Regions from separate parts of the Agrobacterium sp. DSM 25558 genome, predicted to be linked through region 1. Evidence: predicted binding sites of a transcription regulator. Region 1 holds the regulator's gene; each other region holds the start of a gene.
What was found. The regulator PhoB, encoded in region 1, activates phosphate uptake and scavenging genes when phosphate is short. The targets are predictions, from matches to a motif close to TGTCATNNANCTGTCAT.
Positions count from the first base shown of each region.

Region 2: the regulator PhoB is predicted to act here: its motif matches at 3,104-3,120, upstream of DSM25558_RS00380 (LTA synthase family protein).
Region 3: the regulator PhoB is predicted to act here: its motif matches at 2,689-2,705, upstream of DSM25558_RS12085 (HAD-IIA family hydrolase).

Region 1 is NZ_FMUD01000014.1:59,979-67,389, reverse strand. Features, by position in the region: gene pstA (phosphate ABC transporter permease PstA) at 1-642, shown strand, start outside; gene pstB (phosphate ABC transporter ATP-binding protein PstB) at 657-1,472, shown strand; gene phoU (phosphate signaling complex protein PhoU) at 1,567-2,283, shown strand; gene phoB (phosphate regulon transcriptional regulator PhoB) at 2,315-2,998, shown strand; gene DSM25558_RS13595 (cold-shock protein) at 3,379-3,588, shown strand; gene DSM25558_RS13590 (hypothetical protein) at 3,819-4,040, shown strand; gene DSM25558_RS13585 (DUF6481 family protein) at 4,078-4,467, shown strand; gene DSM25558_RS13575 (GcrA family cell cycle regulator) at 5,150-5,683, opposite strand; gene DSM25558_RS13570 (aspartate aminotransferase family protein) at 6,117-7,313, shown strand; gene argF (ornithine carbamoyltransferase) at 7,371-7,411, shown strand, end outside.
Region 2 is NZ_FMUD01000001.1:76,296-83,706, forward strand. Features, by position in the region: gene sthA (Si-specific NAD(P)(+) transhydrogenase) at 1-216, opposite strand, end outside; gene DSM25558_RS00375 (DUF1003 domain-containing protein) at 462-1,001, opposite strand; gene DSM25558_RS00380 (LTA synthase family protein) at 1,115-3,049, opposite strand; gene DSM25558_RS00385 (NAD+ synthase) at 3,274-4,953, shown strand; gene DSM25558_RS00390 (glyoxalase superfamily protein) at 4,994-5,371, opposite strand; gene DSM25558_RS00395 (TolB family protein) at 5,558-6,385, shown strand; gene DSM25558_RS28060 (Thivi_2564 family membrane protein) at 6,454-6,621, opposite strand; gene DSM25558_RS00400 (OsmC family protein) at 6,749-7,171, shown strand; gene DSM25558_RS00405 (peptide deformylase) at 7,172-7,411, opposite strand, start outside.
Region 3 is NZ_FMUD01000012.1:1,925-9,335, reverse strand. Features, by position in the region: gene ppk2 (polyphosphate kinase 2) at 1-857, opposite strand, end outside; gene DSM25558_RS12090 (MurR/RpiR family transcriptional regulator) at 1,000-1,857, opposite strand; gene DSM25558_RS12085 (HAD-IIA family hydrolase) at 1,887-2,615, opposite strand; gene DSM25558_RS12080 (metallophosphoesterase family protein) at 2,766-3,629, shown strand; gene DSM25558_RS12075 (ABC transporter permease) at 3,622-4,545, shown strand; gene DSM25558_RS12070 (ABC transporter permease) at 4,542-5,465, shown strand; gene DSM25558_RS12065 (ABC transporter substrate-binding protein) at 5,571-7,124, shown strand; gene DSM25558_RS12060 (ABC transporter ATP-binding protein) at 7,188-7,411, shown strand, end outside.

The DNA of each region.
Region 1 (7,411 bases):
ATGATGATGATCGTGCTGGTGCTGTCGCTGCCCATCGGTGTCGCCGCATCCATCTATCTGGAAGAGTTCGCGCCGAAGAACCGTCTGACGGATCTCATCGAGGTCAATATCAACAACCTCGCTGCCGTTCCTTCGATCGTTTATGGTCTGCTCGGTCTGTCTGTCTTCATCAACTTCCTGGGTTTCCCGCGCTCGGCCTCGCTGGTCGGCGGTCTGGTGCTGACATTGATGACGCTGCCGACCATCATCATCGCCACCCGCGCGGCGTTGAAAGCCGTGCCACCATCCATCCGTGCTGCGGCTCTTGGCCTTGGCGCATCGAAAATGCAGACGATTTTCCACCATGTCCTGCCGCTTGCCATGCCCGGTATTCTCACCGGTACCATCATCGGCCTGGCGCATGCCCTTGGCGAAACCGCTCCCCTGCTGCTCATCGGCATGGTCGCCTTCGTCGCGAATTATCCGACAACACCCATGGACCCGTCTACGGCCCTGCCGGTGCAGATTTACATGTGGGCGAACGAAGCAGAACGTGCCTTTGTCGAAAGAACATCTGGCGCTATCATCATCCTGCTCATGTTCCTCATCGTCATGAATGTTGGCGCAATTCTGTTGCGTCGCCGCTTTGAACGGCGCTGGTAGAGGGAGCTAAGGCTATGAACATGTTGTCGGAAGCAGCAGTTGAAAAGGCGCTGGACAAGAAAATGAATGAAGTTTCGTATAAGATGATCGGCAAGGACGTTTCCGTCTATTACAGTGAGAAACGTGCCCTTTACGATGTGAACCTCAACGTTCGCGAAAACACCGTTACAGCTCTGATCGGTCCGTCCGGTTGCGGCAAGTCGACGTTCCTGCGCACCTTGAACCGCATGAACGACACGATCGATGGCTGCCGGGTCGCTGGCAAGATCACGCTCGATGAAGAAGATATTTACGATCCGATCATCGATGTGGTGGAACTGCGGGCCCGCGTCGGCATGGTGTTCCAGAAGCCGAACCCGTTCCCGAAGACGATCTATGAAAACATCGCCTATGGTCCGCGCATCCACGGTCTCGCCCGCAACAAGGCGGATATGGACCAGATCGTAGAAGCCAGCCTGCAGAAGGCCGGCCTTTGGAACGAAGCGAAGGATCGGCTGCACGAATCCGGTACCGGTCTGTCCGGCGGTCAGCAGCAGCGTCTTTGCATCGCCCGCGCCATTGCCGTTTCGCCTGAAGTCATCCTCATGGATGAGCCTTGCTCGGCGCTGGACCCGATTGCGACTGCCAAGGTCGAGGAGCTGATCCACGAACTGCGCGCAAACTATACCATCGTCATCGTCACCCACTCCATGCAGCAGGCGGCCCGCGTGTCTCAGCGTACCGCCATGTTCCACCTCGGCCATCTGGTCGAAGAGAACGATACCGACAAGATGTTCACCAACCCGGATGATCAGCGCACGCAGGACTACATCATGGGTCGCTTCGGCTGATCCCATTGTCTGTTGTGTGATGAGACATCCACGCCAACCCGCTTGAGCCTGGTCAGGCTTGCGGGGCGGCGTCACGAAACTGGAGAATTCGACCATGCCGACACATTCCCACATCATGTCCGCCTATGATGACGAGCTGAAGTTCCTCACCCGCCGGATCGCCGAAATGGGTGGCCTTGCCGAACAGATGTGCGCCGACGCCGTGCGTGCGCTCGTCAATTCGGACTCCGCCCTGGCGCAGAAGGTGATCTCGGACGACACCATTCTGGACCATGCCGAACGCGAAATCGGCGACAAGGCGATTGTCACCATCGCAAAGCGCCAGCCAATGGCCGCAGACTTGCGTGAAGTCATCGGGACGCTGCGCATCGCAGCCGATCTCGAACGCGTGGGCGATCTTGGCAAGAACACCGCCAAGCGTGTTCTGGCCGTTTCCGGCACCGGCGTTCCGCGCAAGCTGGCGCGTGGCATCGAGCATCTCTCGGAGCTGGCTCTGGTCCAGCTCAAGGAAGTCCTCGACGTTTACTCGACCCGCTCCGTAGAAAAGGCCCAGGCCATCCGTGAACGCGACGAAGAAATCGACGCGATGTACACATCGCTGTTTCGCGAACTGTTGACCTATATGATGGAAGACCCGCGCAACATCACCACCTGCACGCATCTTCTCTTCTGCGCCAAGAACATCGAGCGCATCGGTGACCACGCCACCAACATCGCCGAAACCATCTACTACATGGCCACCGGCAGCCAGCCGGAAGGCGAACGTCCAAAGGACGATAGTTCCAACACGCTCGGCGCAGTCACCGAGTGAATTCCTTATAAGACTGGCGGAGTCCCTAGCCATGGTGCCGAAAATCGCAGTTGTCGAAGATGAAGAGGCGTTGAGCGTTCTTCTTCGATACAATCTGGAATCCGAAGGTTACGACGTGGATACTATACCGCGTGGTGACGAGGCGGAAATCCGCTTGCAGGAACGCACACCGGATCTTTTGATCCTGGATTGGATGCTGCCGGGCGTTTCCGGCATCGAGCTTTGCCGCCGTCTGAGAATGCGTCCTGAAACCGAACGGCTTCCGATCATCATGTTGACGGCACGCGGTGAGGAAAGCGAGCGGGTGCGCGGTCTGGCCACCGGTGCCGACGACTACGTGGTCAAGCCCTTCTCCACGCCGGAACTGATGGCGCGCGTCAAGGCCATGTTGCGCCGCGCCCGCCCGGAGGTTCTGTCTTCGGTTCTGAAATGCGGTGACATCGAGCTGGATCGCGAAACCCACCGCGTTCACCGCAAGACCCGTGAAGTGCGGCTCGGACCAACCGAATTCCGTCTGCTGGAATTCCTGATGGTGTCTCCCGGTCGAGTTTTCTCGCGCTCCCAACTGCTTGATGGCGTATGGGGTCACGATATCTATGTGGATGAACGCACTGTAGACGTCCATGTCGGCCGCCTGCGCAAGGCGCTCAACTTCTCCAACATGCAGGATGTCATCCGTACCGTACGCGGCGCGGGTTATTCCATGGAAGCCTGATATGGGGCAGGGAGCATTGGTTTGCTCCCACCAGAAAACCGAGATACGTCATGCTAATCTAAATATAACACCGCTCCGAAAGGGGCGGTGTCTTGCGTTATCTTGTCCCGTGAAAGTACCACAAAGCCCTTTCGGGTCGGGCTTTTGGGATCGATATGAAAAGCCCGTCAAACCCTAAATTGAAAATTTCGGAATTATAGGTTTGACTATAGGGCGATAACCGTCTATCAATGGCTCATCGATCTTTTGCTTGCTGAGCTTTGGTTACCGCGCGATTAGCACCGCGCTTTGAACTAACCCTTCCTTTCAAAAAAATCGCTGTACTCGCACGTAGGGCTTCTGTCCTGCGATCTATAACATATGCTTTGAAAGGGTTCATTATGACCACAGGCACAGTAAAATGGTTTAACTCCACCAAGGGCTTCGGCTTCATTCAGCCTGACAACGGCGGCACAGACGCATTCGTACACATCTCCGCTGTAGAGCGTGCAGGTATGCGCGAAATCGTTGAAGGCCAGAAGTTGAGCTACGACCTTGAGCGCGACAACAAGTCGGGCAAAATGTCTGCTTGCAACCTGCAGGCTGTATAATACGGAATCTGCTTTCCATTGACCACGGATGTACTGGCACTGTTGAAAGCATGAGACCAATCGAGGTCAGGCAGGTTGCCTGGCCTTTTTTTGTGCCGCTCGGCGGCCAAGCGCTTGAAGGTATTGCATCGTCGAGATGCACGAATACGCTTCAGGGACTAAATCTGCGTATCGTTCTTTTTAAAAAATCGATTCCGATTTTCAGTGCGATGCGGTAAGAAGGGAAATCCATGTCTGACGCTCACAGCAAATCTCGCAAGCAGGCTGAAATCGCCTTCGGTGCCACGCAATCGCAGTTTTTTGCGCGCGGCCGTGCCGTTGATGAACTCAACTCCATTGCCCAGGCTCGCGACGAAAAGACCATCCGGTTGCGCGAAGCGCGGCTTGCGAAAGAACTGGACGACAGCATGAAGCCCGCAATCATCCCAACGAAACGCGCCAAAAAATCCTGACCCCCGGTCGGCGTGACGCATCAACTGGAATAGAGATTTGAGAAACACTAGAAATATCAAGAACAACGAAGTTTCCGAACGTCGCGGCGCTGCCGCGGAAGCCAAGGCCGCTCTGTTGAAGGCCTATCGCGAAGCCAAGGAAGCTGCCGCACCGACGCTCGAAGCAAAGCAGGCGGAGCAGATTGCTGTTGCCGAAGCACGCAGAGCGCGTCAGGCTGAACGAGACGCGCAGAAGCGCGAGGAAAAACGTCGCCTTGAGGCAGAGGCCGCAGAACGCGAAGCCGAGCTTGCAGCTGCAGCAAACGCTGAAGAAGACGCCCGCAAGGCGGCTGAAAAAAATCGTATCGCCCGCGTCGTTGAAGACGAAGCGGCCCGCAAGGCAGAACGCGACCGTCGTTACGCCAACCGCAAGGCCCGCCAGGGCTGAAGCATTCACCCGGGATCCAGCAGCCGTTCATGCGAAGGGCTGCGATCCGGCGGGTTGGATCATCTCATCGCCGTGCTGCTGAAGCACGTTGCGCCCTGCGGCTTATGCCGCAGGCAGGCCTTGCACCTTGCAGAAATCGTCGAGGACGTTTCCAACGAAATGCCTCTCCATCTGCCGTGACATTCTCTCACAAAATATAATAGCTATGTGACTGTGAGACACAGTGCTGGATGGATGACATGAATACATGGCGTCGGAAGGCTATCGAGGCCGCACCCGATATCCGTAAACATATTGAGCAGGCTTGGTCGCCGATGGCGGCGTGGATAGAGCTGCGCGTGTTGTTTGAAGACTCTGTGAAAAGCGGAGACACAGAAAACCCCGACTTATCCTGGATTACGCACGCTATTGTCTCGCAGCACCGCATAACGAGATCAACACTGCCGTCACCGTCGGCTTTATCGAGCATTTGGCTGAAGACGACGAGGTGCGAAGCCGCCTGCCGGAGCTTATCACGGCGCAAGACGTGCACGAGTGGCGTGATATCTTGGCTTATCACAGAGATAGCGGGGTCATTGATGCGCTGAGCAAAGCTTGCCTGCGCCATCAAAAGCACACGGCAAATTCCAGGCATTAAAAAAGCGGGCCAATGACCCGCTCTCCTCTTAAAATGTTGTAATCTTTAGGCTCTACGGCGTTCGCTGACAGGCTGGTAGGCCATCTTCGCGTGGAATTTGCAGTAAGGCGAGGACTCGTGGGATTCGCAGCCGCAGAAGTGGAAGTCGTCCTTCAGCGGGTCGCCGACCGGCCATTTGCAGGTGCGTTCGGTCAATTCGGTCAGCGTCAGGCGAAGAGATGTCGGCAGCGATGCGTTGCTGACGGGAACATATTCCAGAACCTGGGCCGTATTGACGCCCATCTCGTCCTTCAGTGCCGTTGCGCCTGCGGTGCGGATGGTCGGACGGGCCGCAGCGGGGCGCGCCTGGAAGTTCGTTGCGCGCGGTGCGGCGGCAGCGGCTGCGGGACGCTTGGCGGCGGGACGTGTCGTTGCAACCGTGCCGCCGGCTTTCGCCCGGCCCGGCAGGTTCAAGCGGTGCACTTTACCGATGACGGCGTTGCGGCTGACACCGCCGAGTTGCGCTGCGATTTGGCTGGCGCTCAGTCCTTCGGACCACAGGCGCTTCAGTCTTTCGACTCGTTCATCAGTCCAGTTCATACCGCTTCTCCGCTCGTCGCGCAGGCAGAATCCTGCTCTATGCCATGGAGCAAACCACGCGCAGAGCATCCGCCAGATTTTAGGTGACTAGTTCCGCCGCTTGCGTTCTAGTAATTGAGAGTTAACCTAATCGTCGGCAGACTCCGTGACAAGAGTCGGGAGAATCATCTGGAATCGATTTTCCGGTTTTCCCCAACTTGCTTCATCCGTGAGTCAGAAAAGCAACACCTTGTGGGTGCCAAATTCGGCTCTACCATGGCTTGAGAAGGCCGCAATAGGCGGACATTTGTTGACATCGGCAGGGGAAGTGACAATAGTGCGCGCGACGTACAAGAATACCCCAAGCCGCCGCGAGGCGGCATTTTTGATTTTCAGGCACGGGATGACCGATAAGCCCTATTGATAGCGCTTTTGCGCAGGGAGTGCTGCAGCCATGGCCGACACCACGCCATTGTTCGATACGTTTTCCAGAGCCCCTTTGCGCTTCGAGCGCGGCGAGGGCGTGTGGCTCGTGACCGAGAGCGGCGAGCGATATCTGGATTTCGGCGCGGGCGTCGCGGTCACGTCGGTCGGTCACAGCCATCCGCATATGGTGGATGCGCTGAAGGGGCAGGCCGAGAAGGTCTGGCACCTGTCCAATCTTTATGAGGTTCCGGGCCAGGAAACATTGGCCAAGCGGCTGACGGATGCAACTTTTGCGGACAAGGTCTTCTTCACCAATTCGGGTGCAGAGGCGCTGGAATGCGCAATCAAGACCGCGCGTCGTTACCATTATACCCACGGTAATCCCGAGAAGTTCCGCATCATCACCTTCGAAGGTGCGTTCCACGGGCGCACATTGGCGACCATCGCCGCCGGCGGTCAGCCGAAATACATCGAAGGTTTCGGCCCGAAGGTCGAAGGCTTCGATCAGGTGCCGTTCAACGATCTGGAAGCGCTGAAAGCAGCGATCGTTCCGGAAACCGCGGCGTTGCTGATCGAGCCTATTCAGGGTGAGGGCGGCGTTCGTCCCGTTGCGCCGGAGTTTCTGCGGGAATTGCGCGCACTGTGCGAAGAGCACGGCCTGTTGCTGATCTTTGACGAAGTGCAGACGGGTGTCGGCCGCACAGGCAAGTTCTTTGCCTATGAGTGGTCGGGCGTCACGCCGGATATCATGGCTATTGCCAAGGGCATCGGCGGTGGCTTCCCGTTCGGTGCCTGCCTTGCTACGGCAGAGGCGGCATCCGGCATGACGGCTGGCGTTCACGGCACGACCTATGGCGGCAATCCGCTGGCCATGGCCTGCGGTAACGCCGTGCTGGATATCGTTCTGGCTGATGGCTTTCTCCAGCAGGTGCGCGATGTCACGCTGGTGTTCCGCCAGGGACTTGCCTCGCTGAAGGATCGCTATCCCGATGTGATCGAGGAAATTCGCGGCGAGGGGCTGCTGATCGGCGTCAAGGCGAAGGTTCCGTCGTCTGATCTGCTGCATGCCATCCGCGCCGAGCATCTTCTGGGTGTCCCCGCAGGCGATAACGTCATCCGTTTGCTGCCGCCTCTGGTCGTGACGGTGGAAGAGGCGCGCGAAGGCTTGGCACGACTTGAACGCGCTGCGGATGCACTCACCACGAAAATGGCAAAAAGCGCTTAAACGCGCACTGTTCAGGCAAGCGCGTGGCGCGGCCTGCATTGATGGGACTTTATTGAAATGGCATCAGCAAAGCATTTTCTAGACCTTTCGGCCGTCGG
Region 2 (7,411 bases), on a different contig from region 1:
GGAGCGGCCATAAAAGCCACGCTCGCGCCAACCGGAAAGGTTGAGTGCTGTTTCGCGCATGGTCTTGGACGGAATGGTGCCGGTGTGAACCGATACGCCACCGACACGACTGCCTTTTTCGATGACCAGGACTGTTTTATCCAGCTTGGCGGCTTGGATGGCAGCGCGTCTGCCAGCGGGACCACTGCCGACAACAACAAGATCATATTGGTTCATGAAAAAGACCTCGGAACAGAAATTCGATTTCCGGACTGAATGGTTCCAGCGCGGAGGCGTCGCTGCTCGGAAAAGCGTGATGCCATTCTGATACGGAAGTGATTCCCGCGTCGCTGCACCAAGAGTGCAATGCAACAAATGCCCGCGTCAATCTGTAGCGGAAGAATCTGACGGATTCGTAACCAATGCAGAAAAAGGCGCAAAATGAATATCGATTTACGAAAGAACTGTTGCGCGTGTGCAAGTCACGGCACGTCGGGTCGGTTATCCCGGCGTGTGTGAAGCTTTGCGATCTCTTCTCGCAGCGCCACGAGCTCTGCAAGCACCTTCACGTCGATCTTTTCGTGCAGGGACAGGACCTCGAGTTCCGACTTGAGATTGACCTCGTAATCCTTGGCCGCTTCGAAACGGTCGCGCGTGCCCTGGCGGTTCTGCGACATCATGATGATGGGTGCCTGAATGGCCGCCAGCATGGAGAGGATGAGATTGAGGAAGACGAAGGGGTAGGGGTCGAAAGCCTGCGTCGTCATCACCACCGTATTGATGATGGCCCAGACCACCAAAAACACCAAGAAGCTGATGATGAAGCCCCAGGAGCCGCCAACGCGGGCGATGCCGTCTGCAAGCCGCTCTCCGAATGTGGAGTTCTTTGAAAAGGCGGCGTTCGTATCTGTCGAAATGAGTTTCCGCTGATGCGCGACGTCGAGAATGCGGCGCTCCACCTCTCCGATCTCTTTGGACGATCTTTTGAAATGAGAAGCGATGTAATCGGGGATAGCGGGCATTCTTCGATCTCCAGCCAAGGCTCGGAGCCGCCCGGTACGACGGTCCGATGTTCTTGACGAGTAACCGGCACCAATACCGAATTCAAACGAATTCGGTATTGTGATCATCGCGATCAGCTGGATGGCTGAGCCGGATTGACCCAGGAAAACCCTGGAAAGAAACGGTCCTTGCCGAATTGTTTGCCAAACATCATATCGAATTGAAGCTGGCGATATTCGTTGATGGCAGAGGGCACCGACATTGAGCCCGTTGCCCAGTCCGGCACGGCTGAGCCATCCTTTTCCATCAGCATGTGCCGGTCGATGACGGAGTAAGATGCCTGCACCTTGCCGAGAATACCGGTGTAGAAGGGATCATCGAAACCGGCTGTCTTCAGGACATGGTAAGGCAGCAGAGATGGGCTGATCGTTCCGATCCTGTTGTGCAGACCGGTCTTCGAAGACCACACGACCAGCGGCGTCTCATGTTCTTTTTTCATAGTGTCCAAGGGCGCGCGGCGGGTCGCGACCATATCGGCCATGTGACCGCTTTCCACATAGACCTGACCCAGCGGCGGCAGATGATCACCGAAGAGAACAATCACCGTATCGCGCTCGCGGTTCTTCGCCCATTCGATCAGGCGGGCAAAATTGTCATCCGCTTCCGATACGCCCTGGGTGTAGGTGGCGAGTGCGTCGGTTGCGCCTTCCGAGAGGGAGCCGTTGACCGAAACGGTGTTGGCTGCATAGCGGTTCGGCTCGTAGGGCCCATGTCCCTGAAGGGTGACACTGAAAAGAAACAACGGACTTTCCGCTGCATCGACCGTTTGCATGATCTCCGATGTCAGAGCTTCATCCGACGCGAAGATGCCGCGCTTTTCCATGGCGGGGAGCGTTTCTTCCGATCGAAACTCTTCGAAACCGAAGGATTTGTAGACTTCGCGGCGGTTCCAGAACCATTCCTGAAACGGATGGATGGCAATGGCAGAGTAGCCTTCGTTCCGGAAGAAGGTGGCAAGCGATGGCACTGGCTGGCGCACATATTGCTGATAGGGGATGCTGCCATAGGGCAGGAAGGCGTTGGAAAAACCCGTCAGCGCTTCGAACTCCACATTGGCCGTCATGCCGCCGAATTCGGGAGAGAAGACGTGGCCCGATTGCCTGCTTCGAATTGTCGGCATGGGGTCTCGGGAAAGCGAGACATTGGGCAACCTTGTCGGGTCCCATAGCGATTCGCTCATGATCATGATGACATCAGGCAGGGTGCTGTAATTGACGGCATAGGCCGAGCCATCCGAGACGATGTCGGAAATGGTATTTTCACTGTAGCCTGCTGGGGCCGACACCTTGGCCATGGGAATGTTGAACGCAAGCGCCATCAGGAACCCATTCTGGCGGTAGTTTTCCTTCTGGTCCCACATCATCGGAATAATGTTCAGCCGATCTCGCATCCACGAATTCTGCGAATAGTCCATCAACGAGCCGAGGCCAACCAAAGGCGGAATTACCAGCGCCAGCCGCAAGACGCGCTGTGTTCGCCCGATGACGGGTGCATGATCACGGCAAAAACGCCACAACAGAACGGCCGAGGCAGCAGCCATGATAAGGCCGATCACAAGCGCAACAGCCGTTAACGGCTGGGCTTTCAGCATTGCCGGCAAAAGCTGCAAAATCTGGCGACCGAACAGAAGGTCGGAGGGATAAAGCGGGTCGGAAAGGTACAGTTGTTTCTGATGAGACATAAAGGCCGGCACCAGAAGGATAGGTGCAGCAATGAGTATCGATTGGTAATGCCTGCCAAGAACGGCATCGAGCGCCAGCAGAACCAGTACCACTGCAACCAGCGTCGTGATGCCGGGGCGGGTGGTAGAGGTGAGGAATGTGCCGACATCATGCAGCGAGCCGCGCGCGATCCACTCGGTGCAGACAATCAGCAAAAGCGCTACGAGCGTCAGGTTGAGAAGGGGACGTACATCGCCCAGAAATCTGGTAAGGTTCCATCTGGAAGGGCGTGAAAGAACGAGTTTCGTTCTTCCGGCGGCCGTTATCTTGGGCACCGAATTCCGCAATATCTTAAACTCCGGCAGTCTGTAATACGCCCCGTGAATCGGGTGTCATGAGGATGTCACGTAACTGTCACATAAGCGCAGTGAATGCGATATGAACTGTGCAGAATTCAAAGGTAGCCGAATAACCATTGCGTGAGGCGACTGTCGCTTCAAGGCCGCCATTTTTTGAAGCGAGTTTAACGGCCTGCGTTGCGCGGCGTGCGCAGCCACGGTAAATGAGAGTCATGAGCCAAGTACACACCAATCCCAATGTTTTGCGAATTGCCGTCGGGCAGTTCAATCCCACCGTCGGCGATGTCGCGGGCAACCTTGCCAAGGCCCGCGAAGCGCGTGCCGATGCGGCGGCGCAGGGCGCTGACCTGCTGCTTTTGACGGAGCTTTTCATTTCCGGTTATCCGCCGGAAGATTTGGTCCTGAAGCCATCCTTCCTGAAATCCTGCCTGAAAGCGGTGGAGGAACTGGCAGCCGAGACCGCCGATGGCGGTCCCGGTGTCATCATTGGTTTCCCGCGCCAGGGCGAGACGGGTCGGCACAATTCCGTTGCTCTTCTGGATGGCGGCAAGATCACGGCGCTACGCGACAAAGTGGATTTGCCGAATTACGGCGAGTTCGACGAAAAGCGCGTTTTTGCCGAAGGTTCGATTTCCGGCCCCTATAATTTCCGGGGTGTTCGCATCGGCATCCCGATCTGCGAAGAAATCTGGAACGATCTGGGCGTCTGCGAAACGCTGGCCGAAAGCGGTGCGGAAATTCTGTTGGTGCCGAATGGCTCGCCCTATTATCGCGGCAAGGTGGATGTGCGCCATCAGGTAGCACTGCGACAGGTCATCGAAAGCGGCCTGCCGCTGGTTTTCGCCAACCAGGTCGGCGGTCAGGACGAGCTTGTTTTCGACGGCGCAAGCTTCGCCTTCAATGCAGACAAGACACTGGCCTTCCAGATGAGCCAGTTCGAGAACACCCTTGCAGTGGTGGACTGGAAGCGCACGGAAAAAGGCTGGCATTGCAGTGAGGGACCCTTCTCGCAAATCCCCGAGGGTGAGGAGGCAGATTACCGCGCCTGCATGCTGGGCTTCCGCGATTATGTGAACAAGAATGGCTTCAAGAGCGTGGTTCTTGGCCTTTCCGGCGGTATCGACTCAGCCATCTGCGCGGCGATTGCCGTCGATGCGCTGGGCGAGGAGCGGGTACGCTGCATCATGCTGCCCTATCGCTATACGTCGGAAGACTCATTCAAAGACGCGGCAGATTGCGCCAAGGCACTGGGTTGCCGTTACGACATCGTCCCGATTGCCGAGCCCGTGGATGGCTTTCTGTCTTCACTGGCCGAAATGTTCGAAGGAACCGAAGAGGGCATCACCGAAGAGAACCTGCAAAGCCGCGCCCGCGGAACCATTCTCATGGCGATCTCCAACAAGTTCGGCTCCATGGTGGTCACAACAGGCAACAAATCGGAAATGTCCGTGGGTTACGCCACGCTGTACGGCGACATGAATGGCGGCTTCAATCCCATCAAAGACCTCTACAAGATGCAGGTCTATGCGATCTCTGCCTGGAGAAACAGTCACGTGCCGCCAACGGCACTTGGCCCTTCCGGCGAGGTCATTCCTGCCAACATCATTTCGAAAGCACCATCCGCAGAACTGCGCCCCAACCAGACCGATCAGGATTCGTTGCCGCCATATCCGGCGCTCGACGATATTCTAGAGTGCTTGGTGGAACTGGAAATGTCGGTGGAAGAGATCGTCGCACGCGGCCACGATATCGCAACCGTCCATCGCATCGAGCATCTGCTTTATCTGGCCGAATACAAACGCCGCCAGTCCGCGCCGGGTGTGAAGATCACCAAAAAGAACTTCGGTCGCGACCGGCGCTATCCCATCACCAACCGCTTCAGGGATCGGTAGAGGGAAAAGCGGCGCGGAACAGACCGCGCCGCCCGCATGCCTAGATGACTTGGCCCACATCGATCCGGTTTCCGTCCGGGTCTTCGAAAACGAATGCGCGCAGGCCGTAGTCCTTGTTTTCCAGTCTTTTGATAATGCGTAATCCATAGTCGCTGCAAAGGCGGTGGAGCTCATCCACATTGTTCACCAGCATATGCGCGACATTGAAGGACGCGGATTTGTAAGCTGGCTGCAACGTCAGATGCAACTCTGCCTCATCCCGCTTCAAGATCATGAAACCCACCGGGTCTCCGTTCTCAAACGTCTTTTGAAAGCCAAGCACCTTGGCATAAAAATCATGAGCTTTTTGGATATTTTTGACGGGAAGCATGGGTGCCACTCGGCCAAACCGAATGGTTTGATCAGCGATGGTCGTCATCGCGAGACCTCAATATTGGGAAAAGCCAGATCAGAGAATACGGGCGGTGCCGCAACGCTGCTGTCTTCCGTTTTTAAATTTGCAGGACGGTGCCTACGACAATAGGATCATAACCACGGTCTTAGCTGATGCAAATGAAATATGGCTTCTCAGCCTGTCCAGGATTGAAATGCAGTGGGAGGTACGATGCGCAGTTCCGTTGAAATCTTCAACATCCGCACCCGGGAAAACCGGGTTGTCTGGCAAACGCCGGAACTGTTCGAGGCACCCAACTGGTCACCGGATGGATCGTATCTTTTGCTGAACAGCGAGGGCTTGCTCTACCGCCTGTCACTGACTGGTGATGCGGCTATCGAAACGGTCTATACCGGTTTTGCGACGGAGTGCAACAACGACCACGGCATTTCGCCGGATGGTTCGCTCTACGCTATTTCCGATAAGGTAGAGTTCGGCAAAAGCACGATCTATCTGCTGCCTTCTGAAGGTGGTGCACCGAGGCTGATGACGCATAACTTGCCATCTTACTGGCATGGCTGGTCTCCCGATGGCAAAACTTTTGCCTATTGCGGCATTCGCGATCAGGTCTTCGACATCTACTCGATGGACATCGAGACGGCGACCGAGACACGCTTGACCCATGGTGAGGGGCGCAATGACGGGCCGGATTACTCCGCGGATGGGCAGTGGATTTATTTCAATTCCAGCCGCACGGGCGTAATGCAGATCTGGCGTGTGCGGGTGGATGGCTCGGCTGTCGAGCGCGTGACGGATAGCCCATATGGCGACTGGTTTCCGCATCCGTCACCTAGGGGTGACAAGGTAGTTTTCGTTTCCTATGACGCCGATGTCTTCGATCATCCACGTGATCTGAATGTGCGCGTGCGCATGATGGATACGGATGGTGGCAATGTGGAAACGTTGTTCGAATTGTTCGGCGGGCAGGGGACGATGAACTCGCCCAACTGGTCACCTGGCGGCGATGAGTTCGCCTATGTCAGATATTTCCCGGTCTAATCCACATACAAAAAGCCCGACCTCGATTTGAAACCGGGTCGGGCTTTTTTGTATATATGTCGGATCGATTAAAAGACCGCGAGGTACTTCAGCAGCGAAATAATACCGATGATGATGACGATAACCTGGGCGATCTGCTTCGCGCTGCCAGCAACCGGCAAACGGTTGATCAGCCAAAGAATGAGTACGATGACCAGAAATGTGATCAGAATGCTAACGAGTGTACCTGTAACCATGTGTCCCAGCTCCTATTTATAAATCTGTAACGGTCGATCACCGTTCCGTGAGTAAAAGCACAAGCTGGTATTTTGGTTCCATTGTGCAAAATGTAATTTTTGAGAATTCGAAATCAGGAATATTGGCGTGAGCGAAATCAGGGTGAAAAAGCGCGAGACTGGTGCCACCGCAACATTGGGGCGCAACGGCCATCCGCAGATCGCAACGCCGACTGGCGGTCAACTCGCCGTCGTTACAGCTGCGTCTGACCCGGGCTTCAATCCGCTGGACCTGCTCTACTCCTCGCTCGCCGCCTGCCTGGTGCTGAGCGCCCGCATCGCCGCCAGCCGCTTAGGCGTGCTGGACCGTTTCGAGAGCGTGGAGGCACGTGTTACTGGCGAGAAGTCCGAGGGCGAACCAGCGCGGATAACGCATTTCGACATGCGCCTGAAGATCACGGGCGATTTTGATGCAGAGACGAAGCAGGCCATCGCGCACATGGCTGAGGACATTTGCACCGTCAGCAACACGCTGCGCGGCGATGCTGCGTTCAATCTCTCGGTCGAATAATCAGCGCTGCGCCTTTTCCCATTTTCGAATGAGGCGATCGCGTTTGAGTTTCGACAGGCGTTTCAGCCAGAACATGCCGTCCAGCTGATCGATCTCATGCTGGATGCAGATGGCGTGAAAGCCCTCTGCCTGCTCTTCATGCCACTGACCGGAGACATCCTGAAAGCGCAGCGTCACTTTGGATGGGCGCTCTACTTCTTCGATAAAGCCCGGCATGGATACACTGCCTTCCATATGCCG
Region 3 (7,411 bases), on a different contig from region 1:
TTGCGGGCGCGTTCCGGAAGATGGATGGATGGTTTGGGAACATCCTCATAGGGAATCTGCTGAAGCAGATGTGAGATGCAGTTCAAGCGCGCTTTGCGCTTGTCGACGGCATCGACGACCCACCAAGGCGATTCCGGTTTGTGGGTCCGCTCCAGCATTTCCTCCTTGGCTTTCGTATAGGATTCCCAGTGGACGCGGCTTTCCAGATCCATCGGCGACAGCTTCCACTGCTTTAACGGGTCCTGAATGCGCATGTTAAAGCGAAATTCCTGTTCTTCATCGGTGATGGAGAACCAATATTTGATCAGGATGATGCCCGAGCGAACCAGCATGTTTTCAAACTGCGGAACCGATTGAAAGAAATCCTCCAGCTCATCTGCCGTACAAAAGCCCATGACGCGTTCGACGCCTGCGCGATTATACCAACTCCGATCGAACAGGACGATCTCACCTGCGGTTGGCAGGTGTTGCACATAACGCTGGAAATACCATTGATGCCGCTCGCGCTCTGAAGGAGCCGGCAGGGCAACCACGCGGCAAACGCGTGGATTGAGCCGTTGGGTTACACGCTTGATGGCACCACCCTTGCCGGCAGAGTCTCGCCCTTCGAAAATGACCACGACCTTGAGCTTTTGGTGCTGAACCCAATCCTGCAATCTGACGAGTTCGTGCTGAAGACGAAACAGTTCCTGGAAGTAGACCTTGCGGTCGAGAAGCCTGCCGGGGGCGGATTTCATGCTCTCAGCAGCTAGGTCATCCAGCCGGTCCTCATCCATCTGTAGTTCCAGCTCTTCGTCAAAACTGTCGACGATCTCCGCTTTGATACGGTCAAGTTGGCTTGGGTCACTGATATTCATGCGCCGTCTCTCCTGAGATTGCGTTGTCCACATTGAACATGTTGTAATGCGAGACTTGTGTCAGCCGGATGACGCCTCCTGTCGATGAATACGTAACGTTCACAAACATGAGCCATTGCGTGTGTGGAAAGCTCTTTGGCGCTCAAACCCGTTTCGTAGATAAAACGTCAAAAGTCTTGGCGATGGTTTGCACGGACCGCTCATAGTCGGCCAATGCGAGGCAGGCGATCAGCGCATCGACGATCGCAAGCTGGGCGATGCGGCTGGTCATTGCTTCGGCGCGGAACTGGGTCTCTCGCGCCAATGTGTTCAAAACAATGTCGCTAAAGGCAAGCAGTGGTGACTTGCCGAAATTGGTGATCGCGATTGTCGTCGCACCGGCTTCCTTGGCCAGTCGCGTTGCGGTCAAAGTTTCAACTGTGGCACCGGAATGTGAAATGGTGATCACTGCTGTGTCTTTATCAGCCAGTGCGGCGGTGATTGCCTGCACGTGGCTGTCGACGCTTGCACGGGACAGAATGCCAATGCGCAGCAAACGGTAATTGGTGTCTTCGGCAACCGTCGCCGCGCTGCCGATACCAAAAACCTCAACGCGCTTTGCTTTGCGTATGGCCTCGACGGCTTTTGCAAGGGCGCGGACATCAAGTGCTTTTTGCGTGTCACGCAACGCTTGCATGTCAGACTGGAACACTTTTTCGATGACCGATGCCGTGTCGTCCTCCAGCGTCAGGTCTTCGTGGATGAACTGAACGGGCTGCACCAATTCACGGGCCAGCGAGATTTTCACCTGCTGGAAGCCGCGCGCGCCGATCGTCTGACAAAAACCGATAACGCTGCCTTCGCTGGCTTCAGTGCGCTCCGCGACTTCCGTTACTGACATATGCACGACTTCTGCCGCATTCAGCGTGATGAAATCCGCGATACGACCGGCGGTGGGGGCCAGATCCTTGCGCACCGCGTGAATGCGGTCGACGACGCCTGCGAAGTCCTGGCTATTCATTGTCTTATCCGATGCCATGAGAATTCCCGTTACTCTGCTGCTTGACGCATGGGACGTCGCAACAATCCGTTATCCACTTGCCAGAACTGCATGCCGACGCGACTTGCACCAAGGCCATCCGTCTGCGGGTTATCACCAATCATGACCGCATCAGCAGGCGTCACGCCCAGTCGCTTACAGGCCATCTCGAACAATATCCTTTCCGGCTTGCCGATAACTGTGTATTCGCGCGGGCCTGCACACGCAAGGATAGCAGCCGCCAACGCCCCGGTTTCCGGAACGGGCTTTCCAGTGGGCCCGGGGTGACTGAGATCCGGGGCGGCTACGAACAACGCGGCACCATCACAAAGAGCCTCCGCAGCAGTCGCAATCTTGATGTAGGAAAAGTTGCGGTCGCGCGTAACGAGCACGATGTCGGGCCGTTCCTGATGCAGCCTAAGTCCCTTGCGTCGGGCATAATTGCGCAAGCCAGCACTGCCTAACAGCAAAACGGATGCGCCGGGATGTCTTTGCGCGATGCAGTCAATGGCCGTGGTGCCAGCGAGAATGATCCGGTCGCTGGCAAGTGGCAGGCCAAGGCTACGTAACATGCGAGACAGTTGGTCCGGCGTATGCTCGGCATTGTTGGAAACGACCATATAGTGGTCTTCCACCTGTTTCAGCAGCCACCGTGCATCCGGCAGAACCACTCGCCCGCTGATGAGCGTACCATCAAGATCGATCAGATAACCACCGGCATCAAAAGCAAATTCAGACACGTTAATCCCTCGTTTTCATGTCTGATGTGAATTGAGATAAGCTCAATGTCAACCGTAAATAAAAATGAGACTAATTCATAATAGTGTCATGCAAGAGGTTTAATCCTGCCGATCAGGACGGGCCAGAAGCCCTGACATCAGGAGCAAGCCATGAAGATCGCCATCATCACAGATATCCATCACGGACCTCAGTCGCATACCAAGGACGCAGCTTGGAACGGCCTGCCAGTGCTGCAGCAATTCATTGATCGCGCGACGGCAGACAATGTCGATCTGGTGCTGGATCTGGGCGATCATATCTCCGATACGACCCATGCCGATGATTACCGCGTGGCTTCCGAAGTGGCCGAAATCTTCAAGACATTCCCCGGAAAAAGGGTGCATGTGATCGGCAATCACGACGTCGAAAACTTGAGCATTGCTGACAACGAAGCTATTTTCGGACAATCGATGGCCAGCAGTGTGACCGATCTGGGCGATGTTCGCCTCATCGCATGGCAGCCAAACGTCAAAATCACCATGGGCACCGGTTTTAACAGGGCATCGGAGCATCTCGACTGGCTGGTAGAGGCTCTGAACGCCGACGAGCGTCCGGCCATCATTGCCACACATGTGCCGCTGTCGGGTCATTCCCAGATCGGCAACTATTACTTCCAGCGTAATGCGCAATATTCGACCTATCCCGACCATGACGTGGTGCGCGCCGCCGTGGAAGTGACCGGAAAGGCCGCGCTTTGGCTATCCGGCCATGTGCACTGGAACACCGTCACCAACGTCGGCAATATCCAGCACGTCACCATCCAGTCGCTGAGCGAACGGTTCACCACCATGCCGTTGACGGCCGCCGCCTATGCCGCCCTGGAAATCACGGGTGACCAGTTCACCATCGACGTTCATGGCAACGATCCGTTCTACGCTCGTTTGCCATTCCGCAAATCTGGTGATCGCCCGTGGGTCGCGCCAATGCAGCCATTTGAAGAGCGCGTTGTCGAGATGGAGCGCCAACGTGCTTGATTTTCTGGCGCGCCGGATACTTGGCGCACTCGCAACACTCTGCTTTGTCGTGACGGCGGTGTTCTTTGCGACGCGTCTTTCTGGCAACGCCATGGATTATCTGCTGCCCCCGGGTACGGATGCGCAGACCAAGGTCGCCATGGTTCAGCAGTTCGGCCTGGATCAACCGCTCTGGGTGCAGTTTTTCCGCTTCGTTGGCGGATTGCTGCACGGCGACATGGGGTTGAGCTTCTACGAGCGCCGCCCGGTGGTCGATATCTATGCCGAACGTCTGCCCAATACGCTGCAACTGTTTGCCTACGCGCTCTTTATCTCAGTCGTCGCTGGCGTGCCTCTTGGCATTGCCGCCGCGCTCAAACGCGGAAAGGCCATCGGTTCGGCAATCATGGGATTGGCCTTCATCGGTTATGCCACGCCGAATTTCGTGCTCGCCATCATCATGATCCTGGTGTTTTCGCTGAAACTGCACTGGTTGCCCAGTTCCGGCTCAATGACGGCACTGCATTTCCTGATGCCGGCGCTGGTGCTATCGGCGCTGATGCTGGCGGAGATCATCCGCTTTACCCGCAACGCCATGCTGGATGTGCTGGGCCAGGATTATATCCGCACTGCACGTGCCAAAGGCATGCCGAAATTTCTGGTGGTCGGCAAACATGCGCTGCGCAATGCCGCCATTCCGGTGGTTACCGTCATTGGCTTGCAAGTGGCTGGCATGGTCGGGCGCTGCGTCGTCGTAGAGGCTGTCTTTGCTACCAAGGGTATCGGCGATTTGGTGGTGTTTTCTGCCATCGGCCGCGATTATCCCGTGCTTCAGTTCGGCGTCATTTTGATTGCCACCCTTGTGGTCGTCACGTCAGTGCTGATCGACCTGCTCTATGCCCTTATCGATCCTCGTGTGAAGGTGACCGCATCATGAGCCACATCGCTCCCTCTTTGAAAGCCACTGGCCTGTCATCGCCTGTTGCCTCCATTGAACGCCGCCGTCCGCCCAAGGGGCTTGCGAAACTTTGGAGCAAGGCGCGCTGGACAACGCGGCTCTATCTTCTGGCATTCGCACTGGTGCTGCTGGCGGCCATTTTCGGCCCGATGTTGGTGCCCTTCGATCCAAACGCCCAGACACTTCTGGCACGCCTTTGCCCACCCATCAGTTTTGACAGAGCCATGGCCATCCATCCCCTCGGCACGGATCAACTGGGCCGCGATCTGTTGTCGCGCACGCTTCACGGCCTGCGTTTGACGATGCTCATCGCTCTCATCGGAAGCGTCATCAGTCTGCTCGTCGGCGTTGTCTGTGGTGTCATTGCCGGTTACGTCCGCGGCCGCACTGGCGCGCTGGTCATGGCTATTGTCGACATTCAGATGGCAGTCCCGTTTACGCTGGTTGCGCTTTTGGCTGTGGCCATTTTCGGTACAGCGCTGCCAATTCTGGTCTGCGTCATCGGCTTGTCCGGGTGGGAGGTCTATGCTCGGATTGTGCGGGCGCAGGTGTTGACAGTCTCCCGCCAGCCTTTCGTGGAGGCATCCAAAGCCGCTGGTGCCTCACATTTTCGCATCCTGTTTCACCACGTGCTGCCCAATGTCACGTCACCGATCATCGTGGTATGGACGATGACCTTTTCGTCACTGATCCTGCTGGAATCCTCGCTGTCTTTCCTGGGTCTTGGGGTCCAGCCGCCAACCGCAACGCTTGGCTCAATGGTAGGCCTTGGCCGCGATTATCTTGCCTCATCACCCTGGATCGCCGTGGTTCCGGCGCTCGTCATCATGTTTGTCTCGCTGTTGGTCCTGCTGATCGGGGACTGGCTGCGCGCCACGCTCGACGTGAAACTGAAATAGGCATTCCGGCCCGCTTGGCCGGCTCATTCACCGCTTCAATCCCATTCTGCCGGGCCGAGACATTCGCACGGACGGCAGAGCTTTATCCGCAAAAGGAAACGCGCCATGACATCGAAGTCGCTCCTTCTCGTTTTTTCCGCCGTGCTGCTGTCCACGTCTGCCATGTCGGCAGAACTGCGTGTCGCCACGCAGAACCTGCCGCCGTACCTCGATCCCGGCAAGGATTTTGGCAATAATGGCTCTCAGATCTACTACAACGCCTTCGATCCGCTGATCGAAAAGGATTATTCAAAGCCCGAAGCCAGTTTCAAACCTGGCATCGCCACCAAATGGCAGCGCGTATCGCCGACCGTGTTCGAGGTCACCATCCGCACGGACGTCAAGTTCCAGAACGGCGATCCGATGACGGTGGAAGACGTCGTGTTCACCTTCGAACGTATTCTTCAGGACATGACACCGGAGTTTGCCGGAATTCACAAGCAGTTCTTCGCCAACTTCACCAAGGTTGAAGCCATCGATAACCAGACGGTGCGGTTTACCACGCAAAAGCCTGAGCCTTTGTTTGAGACCCTGCTCAACACGTCGGAAGGCTCGATTGTCCCGAAGAATTACATCATGGGCCTGTCCGGTGATCCAAAGGCTATCGAAAAGTCCGACTTCGATGCCTTCGGCCTGAAGCCCATCGGCACCGGTCCTTACCAGATCACCAACTATCAGCCGGGCGAAACGTTGACCTACAAGCGGTTCGATGGCTTTTTCGGCGAAAAGGCGCCCTATGAGACCGTCTTGCTGCGCCGCATTCCCGAAATGGCGACCCGCACCACGGCGCTGGCCAATGGTGAAGTCGACCTCATCACCAACGTTCCACCGGACCAGCTGGATGGCATCTCGTCCAATCCGGCGCTGAAGGTTGAAGGTGCCGTAACGCCGCTGTTCCACGTCGTGATCTTCAACGCTCGCAATCCGAAGCTGGCCGACAAGCGCATCCGCCAGGCACTCAGCATGGCCATCGACCGCGATCTGCTCAACGAAGCGCTGTGGCAGGGCAAGGCAGTGGTGCCGAGCACACACACTTATCCGCAATATGGCGAGCTCTACATGCCGGAGCTGAAGACTTTCGAATACAATCCGGAAAAGGCAAAGCAACTGTTGAAGGAAGCCGGTTACGATGGCTCCCCAATCCGATACGACACCGACCCGGTGTATTATACCAACGGCCTTCTGGCAGCCCAGGCGATCAAGGAAATGTGGGCCGCCGTTGGTGTGCCGATGGACCTCAAGGTCGATCCAAAATGGACCGGTGCGGATGCCGACATGAACACCCGCAACTGGTCGAACCCGATGTATTTCGCTGACCCTGCTGGATCGTTCGGCACCATGTGGGCACCGAAAGGCGCTGGTACCGAGGCCTCTTGGGGCACATCCCCTGCCTATGACGCCATGTGGGAACGCTTCCGCTACTCGACCGACACAGCAGAGCGCAAGACGGCCTATGCCGAAATGATGGCCTATGTGAAAGAGGAGGCCCCCGTGCTGGTGCTCTATCGTCCTTACGAATCCTACGGCATGAGCAAGAAAATCGACTGGAAGCCGCTGCCGGGCCACATTCCCTATGTGCTGGATTTCCGCGCCGGCGCAATCAACGCTGCCACCAACTAATATCGTTCGGACCGCTTGCCAGCCTTGGTGGGCGGTCCCATTTCCAAAACTGGGGATCGATCCATGACCGTCACACCGCTGCTCGATGTTCAGAACCTGCGCATCCGTTTCGAGACCTCGAACGGCAAGGTCATCGCGGTCGAGGATTTGTCCTTTTCCGTTCAGACGGGCGAGTGCGTGGCAATCGTCGGCGAGTCCGGTTCGGGGAAGTCCGTGACGGCCATGTCGATCCTCGGTCTCACCACCTTCAATGGTGGCCATATCGATCACGGCGCACTGCATTTCCA